Regions from separate parts of the Paenibacillus sp. FSL E2-0190 genome, predicted to be linked through region 3. Evidence: riboswitches for the same ligand, from Rfam matches in the RefSeq annotation. Region 3 holds a riboswitch; each other region holds the start of a gene.
The links. A riboswitch is a leader RNA that binds a small molecule or an ion and turns the genes downstream of it on or off. The one in region 3 is predicted to bind cyclic di-GMP.
Positions count from the first base shown of each region.

Region 1: another riboswitch for cyclic di-GMP. It lies ahead of NST25_RS01890 (anti-repressor SinI family protein); the one in region 3 lies ahead of NST25_RS03210 (transglutaminase-like domain-containing protein).
Region 2: another riboswitch for cyclic di-GMP. It lies ahead of NST25_RS04785 (glycosyl hydrolase); the one in region 3 lies ahead of NST25_RS03210 (transglutaminase-like domain-containing protein).

Region 1 covers NZ_CP150306.1:432,008-435,169, forward strand. Annotated here, with positions in the region: gene NST25_RS01885 (2-oxoglutarate dehydrogenase E1 component) at 1-913, opposite strand, end outside; cyclic di-GMP riboswitch class I at 1,384-1,468, shown strand; gene NST25_RS01890 (anti-repressor SinI family protein) at 1,496-1,651, shown strand; gene NST25_RS01895 (helix-turn-helix domain-containing protein) at 1,759-2,088, opposite strand; gene NST25_RS01900 (TasA family protein) at 2,258-2,866, opposite strand; gene NST25_RS01905 (signal peptidase I) at 2,957-3,162, opposite strand, start outside.
Region 2 covers NZ_CP150306.1:1,127,059-1,130,220, forward strand. Annotated here, with positions in the region: gene NST25_RS04780 (sugar phosphate nucleotidyltransferase) at 418-1,791, shown strand; cyclic di-GMP riboswitch class I at 1,928-2,007, shown strand; gene NST25_RS04785 (glycosyl hydrolase) at 2,020-3,162, shown strand, end outside.
Region 3 covers NZ_CP150306.1:736,069-739,230, reverse strand. Annotated here, with positions in the region: rRNA gene NST25_RS03215 (16S ribosomal RNA) at 1-744, opposite strand, end outside; gene NST25_RS03210 (transglutaminase-like domain-containing protein) at 1,112-1,921, opposite strand; cyclic di-GMP riboswitch class I at 1,935-2,015, opposite strand; cyclic di-GMP riboswitch class I at 2,090-2,172, opposite strand; gene NST25_RS03205 (class D sortase) at 2,286-2,951, opposite strand; gene NST25_RS03200 (GtrA family protein) at 3,054-3,162, opposite strand, start outside.

The DNA.
Region 1 (3,162 bases), 300 kb from region 3:
CACGGTCTGCACCGAGATGGTATTTCACATCACCTGTCCAACCATAGTTAATGCCTGTGGAGCCTTCGGAAGGGAAAAGCTCCTTGTTCGGAGAATGATGAAACTCTGAAAATATGATATCATAAGGTTTGCCCAAAATATGTGCAAGAACGTTGAGGCGGCCGCGATGCGCCATGCCCATCAAAATATGCTCCGCACCGTCATGTGCAGCAGCACGTACGATTTCATCTAACATCGGCACAAGAGCATCATTGCCTTCAAGACTGAAACGCTTCTGACCTACAAAAGTCTTGTGGAGGAAGGTTTCAAATTGCTCTACCTGAATCAGGCGGTTCAGGAGCTCTTTGCGTTCTGTATTATTTAGGGGTGCTGGTGAGCTGGTGGATTCTGCCTGTCTATTTAGCCATTGCAGTTCTTTTTCTTCATGCACATGCCCGAATTCATAGGCGATAGTCTTGGTGTATGCCTGACGCATACGTTGCACGGCATCCCATCCGGTATGCACATCATTCGGCGCATTTTCCCATATAAGCGTGGCAGGCAGTGCGATCAGGTCTTCGCGGGTCAGCCCATAGGTTTCAAGCTCAAGATATTTTGCCATGGGATTCTGATCGCGTACCAGCGGATCAATTTCAGCGGCCATATGGCCATATATACGAATATTGGCGATTAGCTTGGAAGCTCTTACTGCTTTTCTAAGCCATTCGGTGTCTCCCGAGATGCGCGGCTGAGGAGCCGGTTCGCTATCCGGAGTTAGGGGAGGAGGTCCCGAATTTGTAAAAAGCTCGCGATAATTATTTTCTACGGTGGAGGGATCTTTCACAAACTGTTCATATCTTTCTTGAATGTAGCCTAAATTGGGTCCGTAATACTTACTCCAAATGGATTCGTTATAGGGCTCTTTGGCTGCCATGAATACATCCTCCTTAACGGATGAACTCCATACGTGACATTTTGTGTCAACGCTTACTGGAGCTGTGATGATTGCGGTTTCATTTCTCATCTTATTGTGCTACTTTCGGCCACTGTAATCAATTCATTCTTTCGTCCAATACGTTCGCAAAATGGTATGGGTTAGCTTGTTCTAATGAAAAGAAGGGTGTTTCTTCTCATTACCCATTCTAAAGGCCTATTAAAATGATTCTATTATCCTTATTTTTAACTATTAGGTCAGTAAATATTTATTTTGCTAGTACAATTTATTTTATGTAACGGACGAGTATCGTGATAATCGGACAAGATCTTTGAAAAAAAATCTTTTATTTTTCGTTTTTAAAATAGAAAGTAACCAGGAATCGACACACTTTTCCGCTTTCTTTTTGTATAATGTTATTGCAGATAGTAATTTTATAGTTTTTTAAGCAGATCCTTTCGTGAAAAGGGTCCAGTAAAAGGTAAACTTGCCGAAAGGCAGGGGCACAAAGTCGCGGGTCTAAGGTAGAGATACTATGACAGCCGGATTGCCTGGGGACGTAAAATCTTAGGGGGAGATTTTTTGGAAAAGTCCAACCAGGGTAGCAACAGAGAACAGCAGTTTATTGATCTGGATCAAGAGTGGGTACATTTATTATTAGCAGCTAAGAAGGCTGGCATTAAGGCAGATGAAATCCGCCAGTTCTTTCATGAGAAAACTGTGCAGATCGTGCAGTAATACATTAGAGGGGTTACATATCGAAAAAGGGCACAGCGGTTCTTCGCTGTGTCCTTTTTCGATATGATTTAGTAGAAGAGAGGATCGTACCAGATTAGTAGGAAGTATTAATCCTTTTGATCGAGCTTCCATTTCTGATAGTCCAGAAATTCTTTGAATTCGCGTTTGCTAATGCCTGAGTCCATAGCTTCCTGCACCAATCGGAACCATTCCGAATCTAAATGTGATTCCTCTGCATCATTGGGTTCTCCATAGAGTAGGGCATGAATGGATACCTGAAGCGCGTCAGCGATTTTTTCGATAAACTGGATGGATGGATTGGATTGGATGTTTCTCTCCACGTTGCTAAGATACGACTTAGCCACATCTGCTCTGTCCGCAAGCTCAGATAGGGAGAAACCCTTGTCTAGGCGGAGCTGCTGGATACGTTGGCCCATATTCTGTGGCACTATGCTGACGCCCCTCCGTAATTTTTGTTATTAGTATAGCAAATATCAATAAATCGGACAAAGTTTATTGTAAAGAGAAGAGCAGCAATCTGCTTATCCGTGGCCGGATTCAGGATCTGCTGCTCTTCGAGTATTTTATTAAATTACTTTATTGATCTTAGTAGTCTTTTTTCGCACCTTGTTTAGCTACGAAATCCCAAGTCAGTGTTAAGCTATCGCCTTGGAAAATATTTTGATCTTGGTTATTTTCCACAAATTCGAATTGGACGGAGAAGCTGTCGTTGGTACCGGCTTTAATACCGGATGCTTCGGTAAAGAGTTGATCCCAACCTGTATTTTTTACGAGATCCGGATGCTGACTTTTTAAAGCAGCAAGTGTAGTCTCATAAACTACATTTTCAGGAGAGACGATAGGTACTCCTTTATCATTATTTCTAAGGAATTTAACTTTAATGAACTCGGCTAAATCCAGGTAGTTATCTCCTTTAGCATCCGTGATTTGAGTCGATGTATTCAGAATAATAGATCCGATATCGAGCGAACCATCGTTTTTCAATTTGAAGGATTTAGTTACCGTATCACCTGGTTTCAGGTTAGGAATATTAACGATGACAGAAGGGTCGGAGTTCAGATCGAGCGTGCCCGCTGCGAATGTAGCTGTGCTTTGCGCAGTGTCGCTAAAGTATGCGAAGGTTCCTCCGCCGATTAATGATAAACCCAGTGCTGCAGATGCTACGCCAAGACCCAATGTTTTCTTGATACCCATAATAAAATTCCTCCTCAAATTTGTGTTTGAATTTTTTATAAAATTTATATATTGTATCTTCCGGTTCGTAAGCGGAAGTGGACAATCAACTTAGGGCTGTGTTTCTGTTGGGGGCGGTGAGGCTGGCAGTAGGGCAGCATTTTTCTTTTCTAATGCAGCTACAGCCTTCCAAGAGGTATACAGAGCATAGAGCAGAAGCATCAAGCCAGGCACGATCATGAGGACTACACTTCCAGCTTTGGAAACCGCGAAATTCATAGCGTAACCGACATAGGGTACAGTGACCCCGGTATACT
Region 2 (3,162 bases), 390 kb from region 3:
TTCTTACAGTTGTTGCAGTTGCAGCTGCCTCCCCCGGAGCAGAAACAAATCTTTAGAAAAACGTGCTTGCTTCCGGCTGGTACAGCCCGGTACGCACGGATCAAGTATTAAGAAGAAGTTGGTTAGGTTAAGAACGGAAAGGGAATTTGGAACTGTAGAAACGGAGTGTTCGCCCGAAAGATTTCCGTAGGAAAGCTAGCTTCGAAAGCATATGCTATCCTCGGATTTCTACCGCGAGAAGCGGTTCAATCAGGAAATCTGAGGATAACAGCGATCGGAAGTCCAAAATCCCTTGGAGTGGTTTCTACCTAACAAATTTTTTTAGTGCATCCGCTCGAAATAAGGCTAAGTGGAAGCTGACGTTTTGATAACAATTCAAATATGCTCGATTTCCATAATTCAAGGAGGGTTCATTCTATGAAAATGGTACTTCTATCAGGCGGTTCAGGTAAACGGTTATGGCCGTTGTCCAACGACTCACGTTCAAAGCAATTTCTAAAGGTACTTGAAAGCCCTCAAGGTGAACCAGAATCCATGGTACAACGTGTCTGGAGACAGCTGGAGGAAGCAGGGATGGCAGAATCATCTTATCTGGCCACCGGCCGTGGCCAAGTAGAAATGATACAAAGCCAACTGGGAAGTCATGTGCCGATTATCGTTGAACCGGAGCGTCGGGATACTTTTCCGGCTATCGCCTTAACAGCTACCTATCTTTATTCAGTGGCAGGTGTTTCTCCAGCGGAGACGGTAGCAATATTGCCTGTTGACCCTTATGTAGAAGCATCTTTTTTCGATACCATAGCTATGCTTGAGGGGACCATGCTGGAAAGTGGAGCAAATCTGGCTCTAATGGGTGTTGTTCCTGAACATGCCTCAGAGAAATACGGATATATTATTCCTACCACCGAAGAGGCGGGGGAAAATGGTTTTATGAAGGTGAGTCACTTTCAAGAGAAACCTGACCGCATACAAGCAGAACAGCTCATCGAGCAAAATGCCTTGTGGAATTGCGGAGTGTTTGCCTTCCGCTTAGGGTACTTGTTAGATATTTTGCAGCGTAAAGGGTTGCCTTTAGGATATGAAGAATTGCAGAAGCAGTATAAGCTATTGTCTTCCATCAGTTTTGATTATGAAGTGGTGGAGAAAGAAGAACATATTGTGGTGCAGCCGTATGATGGATTCTGGAAGGATCTTGGAACGTGGAATACGCTGACAGAGGAAATGAGCAGCAAGCATGTAGGAAAAGGTTTTGTGACGGCGGATTCTGAGGGGACTTGCTTGATTAATGAGCTGGACATTCCGATTACGGTAATTGGTGCGAAGGATCTGATCATTGCGGCTAGCCCGGATGGGATTCTAGTTACCCATAAAGCTGAGAGCCCACGGATTAAAGAAGTGCTGAAGACCTTTGAACAAAGACCGATGTACGAGGAACGCCGTTGGGGTCATTACAAAGTTATTGATTATGTGAAATATGATGAAGGCAATGAAGTGCTGACCAAACGGATTTTTATATCCGAGGGGAATAATATCAGCTATCAATTACATCGCAAGCGTAGTGAAATTTGGACAATCGTCAGCGGCGAAGCAAGTATTGTGCTGAATGAGAAAAAACATAATGTGAAGGCTGGGGACGTGGTACGTATACCGGAAGGAACGAAGCACGCGATCCTTGCTTTGACGGATGTTGAGTTTATAGAGGTACAGACGGGGTCTGAATTAGTAGAAGAAGATAACATACGTATTACTTTAGACTGGAATGATATAGAACTACAACAATTCATTTCATAGGTCTAACCTATCTATTTAACCAATTCAAAATTTCTTGAAACAGGTAAATTGACTCAATTATCAAAAAAAGTCATAAAAACACTAAATATATCATTAATTGTCGTCGATACTTACGGTAAGAGAGATTATTTCTCTTAAATTGAAAAGGCAAACCTATCGAAAGGTAGGGACGCAAAGCTATAGGGCCTTCGAAAGAGTGGCAGCCTGGCTACCGAAAGGGAGATTATTTTGAAAGCTTACCGTACGTATCGATTGTTTGGTGCATTTCTGTCACTCGTCCTGTTTCTGACTGCACTTCCGCTTGCTGTTGGAATTTCGCCGTCTGTTGTCATAGCTGCTTCAAATTCTGGAACGCCAGTTACCCCAGGTGCCTCACCTGAAGCCGTAAAGCTGCTTAACTATTTTTACTCGATCTCAGGAAAAGGTATTATTGCCGGTCAACATGACTATTTAGAAAGTCCAGATGAAATTAACAATATGCTGAAGGGAACCAGCGGACAATATGCGGCTCTTCACGGTTATGAAATGGGTGCGATCAGTGGCCAGTCCGAAGCAACGATGGCTTGGCAACGTCAAAATGTGGTGAACAGCGCCATCAACTGGAATAAAGCGGGCGGGATCGTAGCTATGACTTTTCATGCTAACCTGCCGGGCACCTCTTATGACTGGGATAATGTGAAAAAAACACTTAGCCAGAGTGAGTTCGATAGTTACGTTACACCGGGTACCAAGCAATATAACAATCTGATCGCTGAGCTTGATAAGGTGGCCGTCTCTTTAAAAAGCTTGCGCGATGCCAACGTTCCGGTGCTTTGGAGACCCTATCATGAAATGAACGGGAACTGGTTCTGGTGGGGGAAGAAAAATAACTTTTCTAAACTATGGAATATTATGTATGACCGTTTTGTTAACGTTCATAAATTAAATAATTTGTTATGGGTATGGAGTCCGAATGCTCCCAATGTTTGGTCAGATCCTTATGCGCTAACTTATCCAGGTGCTGATAAAGTAGATATTCTGGCAGCAGATATATACGAAAATGATTACCAGCAAAAATACTATGACAGCTTATTGAGTCTAGCCGCAGGCAAACCGATTGCGATCGGGGAAAATGGTGAAATGCCTAATCTGGAGAAGCTTCAGCAATCGCAAAGTAAATGGACGTATATGATGAGCTGGGGAAAAATGCTCTACGAGAATAACAGTGCAGACACAATCAAAACATTTATGAATAGCAACTATACCCTGACCAGAGATAAATTAAATACTGGTCTGGCACCGACACCTAGCGCCGCACCAGCGCCGGCACCTTCTGAAGAAGAGGGGGAGGCAGCAATTCCTCTCGCGAAGGGGCTTGCAGGAGAGTATTAC
Region 3 (3,162 bases):
CGCCTTCGCCACTGGTGTTCCTCCACATATCTACGCATTTCACCGCTACACGTGGAATTCCACTTTCCTCTTCTGTACTCAAGCCACCCAGTTTCCAGTGCGACCTCAGGTTGAGCCCAAGGTTTAAACACCAGACTTAAATAGCCGCCTGCGCGCGCTTTACGCCCAATAATTCCGGACAACGCTTGCCCCCTACGTATTACCGCGGCTGCTGGCACGTAGTTAGCCGGGGCTTTCTTCTCAGGTACCGTCACTCCGGTAGCAGTTACTCTACCGGACGTTCTTCCCTGGCAACAGAGCTTTACGATCCGAAAACCTTCATCACTCACGCGGCGTTGCTCCGTCAGGCTTTCGCCCATTGCGGAAGATTCCCTACTGCTGCCTCCCGTAGGAGTCTGGGCCGTGTCTCAGTCCCAGTGTGGCCGTTCACCCTCTCAGGTCGGCTACGCATCGTCGCCTTGGTGGGCCGTTACCCCACCAACTAGCTAATGCGCCGCAGGCCCATCCCTCAGTGACAGATTGCTCCGTCTTTCATTCTTCTCTCAGGAGAAAAAAGAAATTATCCGGTATTAGCTACCGTTTCCGGTAGTTATCCCAGTCTGAAGGGCAGGTTGCCTACGTGTTACTCACCCGTCCGCCGCTAAGTCACTTTGAAAGCAAGCTTTCAAAGTGACTCCGCTCGACTTGCATGTATTAGGCACGCCGCCAGCGTTCGTCCTGAGCCAGGATCAAACTCTCCAATTAGTATTGAAAAGAGCGATATGCTCATTTTGAAACATCTGACGAGAAAATTAATTCTCTAATTTTGGATTTCACTTGCGTGATTTCCTACTCACTCGTTGTTCAGTTTTCAAAGATCAAGTTCTCGTTGGCGCCGTTTAATGTCTCAGCAGCAACTCTTATAATATATCATGTTGTTTTCAGAAATGCAAGCTTTATTTTTCGAAGCTTTTTATCAGCCTCGTCTATATCGCCTGTACGCTGTCTAACAACGCTTACCTATAATACCCCAACTATTAATAGAAAAGCAACCCCTAATATAAAAATAAACAACTGGCTTAATAATTAAGCCAGTTGTTTATTTAATAGAGTTATGTTTCTAGCGACGAACTTAATAGTATTTTGCCGCAGTATATTTGGTTGAGGCTTTAATTAAATCGGTTTTCTTATCACTCTTTGCAAGTCCTGCATCCACTGTAGTATCAATGGTAACCCACTTCCCATTAAGCAACACTTCGTTCCATGCATGATATTGCGTAACGTAGCTTGTATTCCCCATTACCAACTTAGCAGGAACATCTACACTCCGCAGCATTGCGGCAAAAAGAGAAGCGTAATCATAGCAAATCCCTTTTTTAGTAGTCAATGTCTTATCGATGCTTGGAATATAATCAGTAGTTACACTATTAGCAAGAGAGTAATCATATTGTACATTCGCAACTACATAGTTATAGATCGCTTTAACTTTCTCTTCGTCTGTTGTTTTGCCTTGTACTAATTGTTTAGCTTTGACAATCGCTTTATCAGAAGAACTCCATTTCACATTCTGTACGGAGCCCAAATATACGGAATTCGAGTCACTCATGGTTACGTCTACTACTTCGGAATATAATGCTTTGTATTTATTGCCGGTTGTGTTCTCCAGAACAGAAACCTTATAAGTCCCATTTCCTTGTTGCAAAGGGAAGTCCTCAGCTTGTCCAGAAGCATACAAGTTATATGTATAGCTGCTGTTATCTTTGGTGATCATGAGTTTGATTCTTTTATCTTTCGGAATATCATAGTTAATACCAATAACACCTTGGGCCACTTTGGATGTAATCAACCAGCTGGCATCTGCACTTGCAGCTTGAGCTGTACTTACCGGAACTGAAGTCATTAGGACGAACAACGCCACCAGCATAAAATAAACCTTTTTCACGGATAAAACTCCTTTCGGTAGCTGGCTGCCATCCTTTCGGGAAGGCCCTTTAGCTTTGCGTCCCTACCTTTCGATAGGTTTGCCGTTATCGTATAAGCTCTATCTGTTCTAGCTTTACTAGATATAATTGATAGAATCCATTTGAAACAAACAAAAAAAGCCTCTTCATTCGGTAGCTGGCTGCCATCCTTTTGGGAAAAGGCCCTTTAGCTTTGCGTCCCTACCTTTCGGAAGGTTTGCCGTTATCGTGTTTAGCTTTCATAGTATAATACTATCATATTTATAGGTGTGAACAAGACCTAATTTACTAGATTACCCATTATTTTATAAATATCTCCCGGTATTTGTGTTTTCTTGTCATTCACTATTCTCCTTTTGTTAATTTGGCATGAACAATCAGCCGATGCGTTGGATTCACTAGCGGATCACATGTAATCAGAGTAAGAATCTTATCCTTGTCATTCCCGTCAAGAACGGAGACATCACTCGGATCTACAACAGAAATATCATACACCTCATAGTTAAACACCTGATCACTAGTCTTTACCGTGATAACATCCCCCACAACAACCTCATTCAATCTGTTAAACAAACGACCCGTAGTTCGAGCCCGATGCGCCGCGATTGCAGCATTCCCGATCTCTCCAAGGGGTGCCGTTTCTTTCATATGGGCTGCAGCATGTTTCATATTAGCTTTTGTAGCCCCTTCTAATACAGGCAGCTTCAAATCAATCTTATCGATTTCAATTAGTGCGATTACTTTGCCACCGACTGCAATCTCCGGTTCAGGCTTTTCTGTCTCTTGGGGTTGGGGCTGTGCCTGGGCATCCAGAACCGATTCCTCTGCTAACAGCTGAGTAACTTCAGCATACCTGCTCTTCAGATCTGGCTGGGGAGTACTATCGGCAGTGCTTAGTTCAGCCGTTTCTAATAACTTCTCCTGCTGCCTGTCGTTGTACCACTCGTTAGCTGTCGGATATAACATGATAAGTATCCCAGCCAGTATGAGTAGATAGGAGAATTTACGCAATGTTATTCACCTCCGTATATTGTTTCTATGGTTATATACAAATCAAGCAGAAACAGCTACTTGCCTTTAAGCATAGCAACTCCTTCTGCCTGAAATTAATGTTTAAAATACCCATTTACGACTTCCAAAGAAATTGATGATCACCGTGATAAAGGTAACCAGCACCTTGGAGATCAAGACTTGAATGCCTAGTTTGTCTGTCAACAGATGC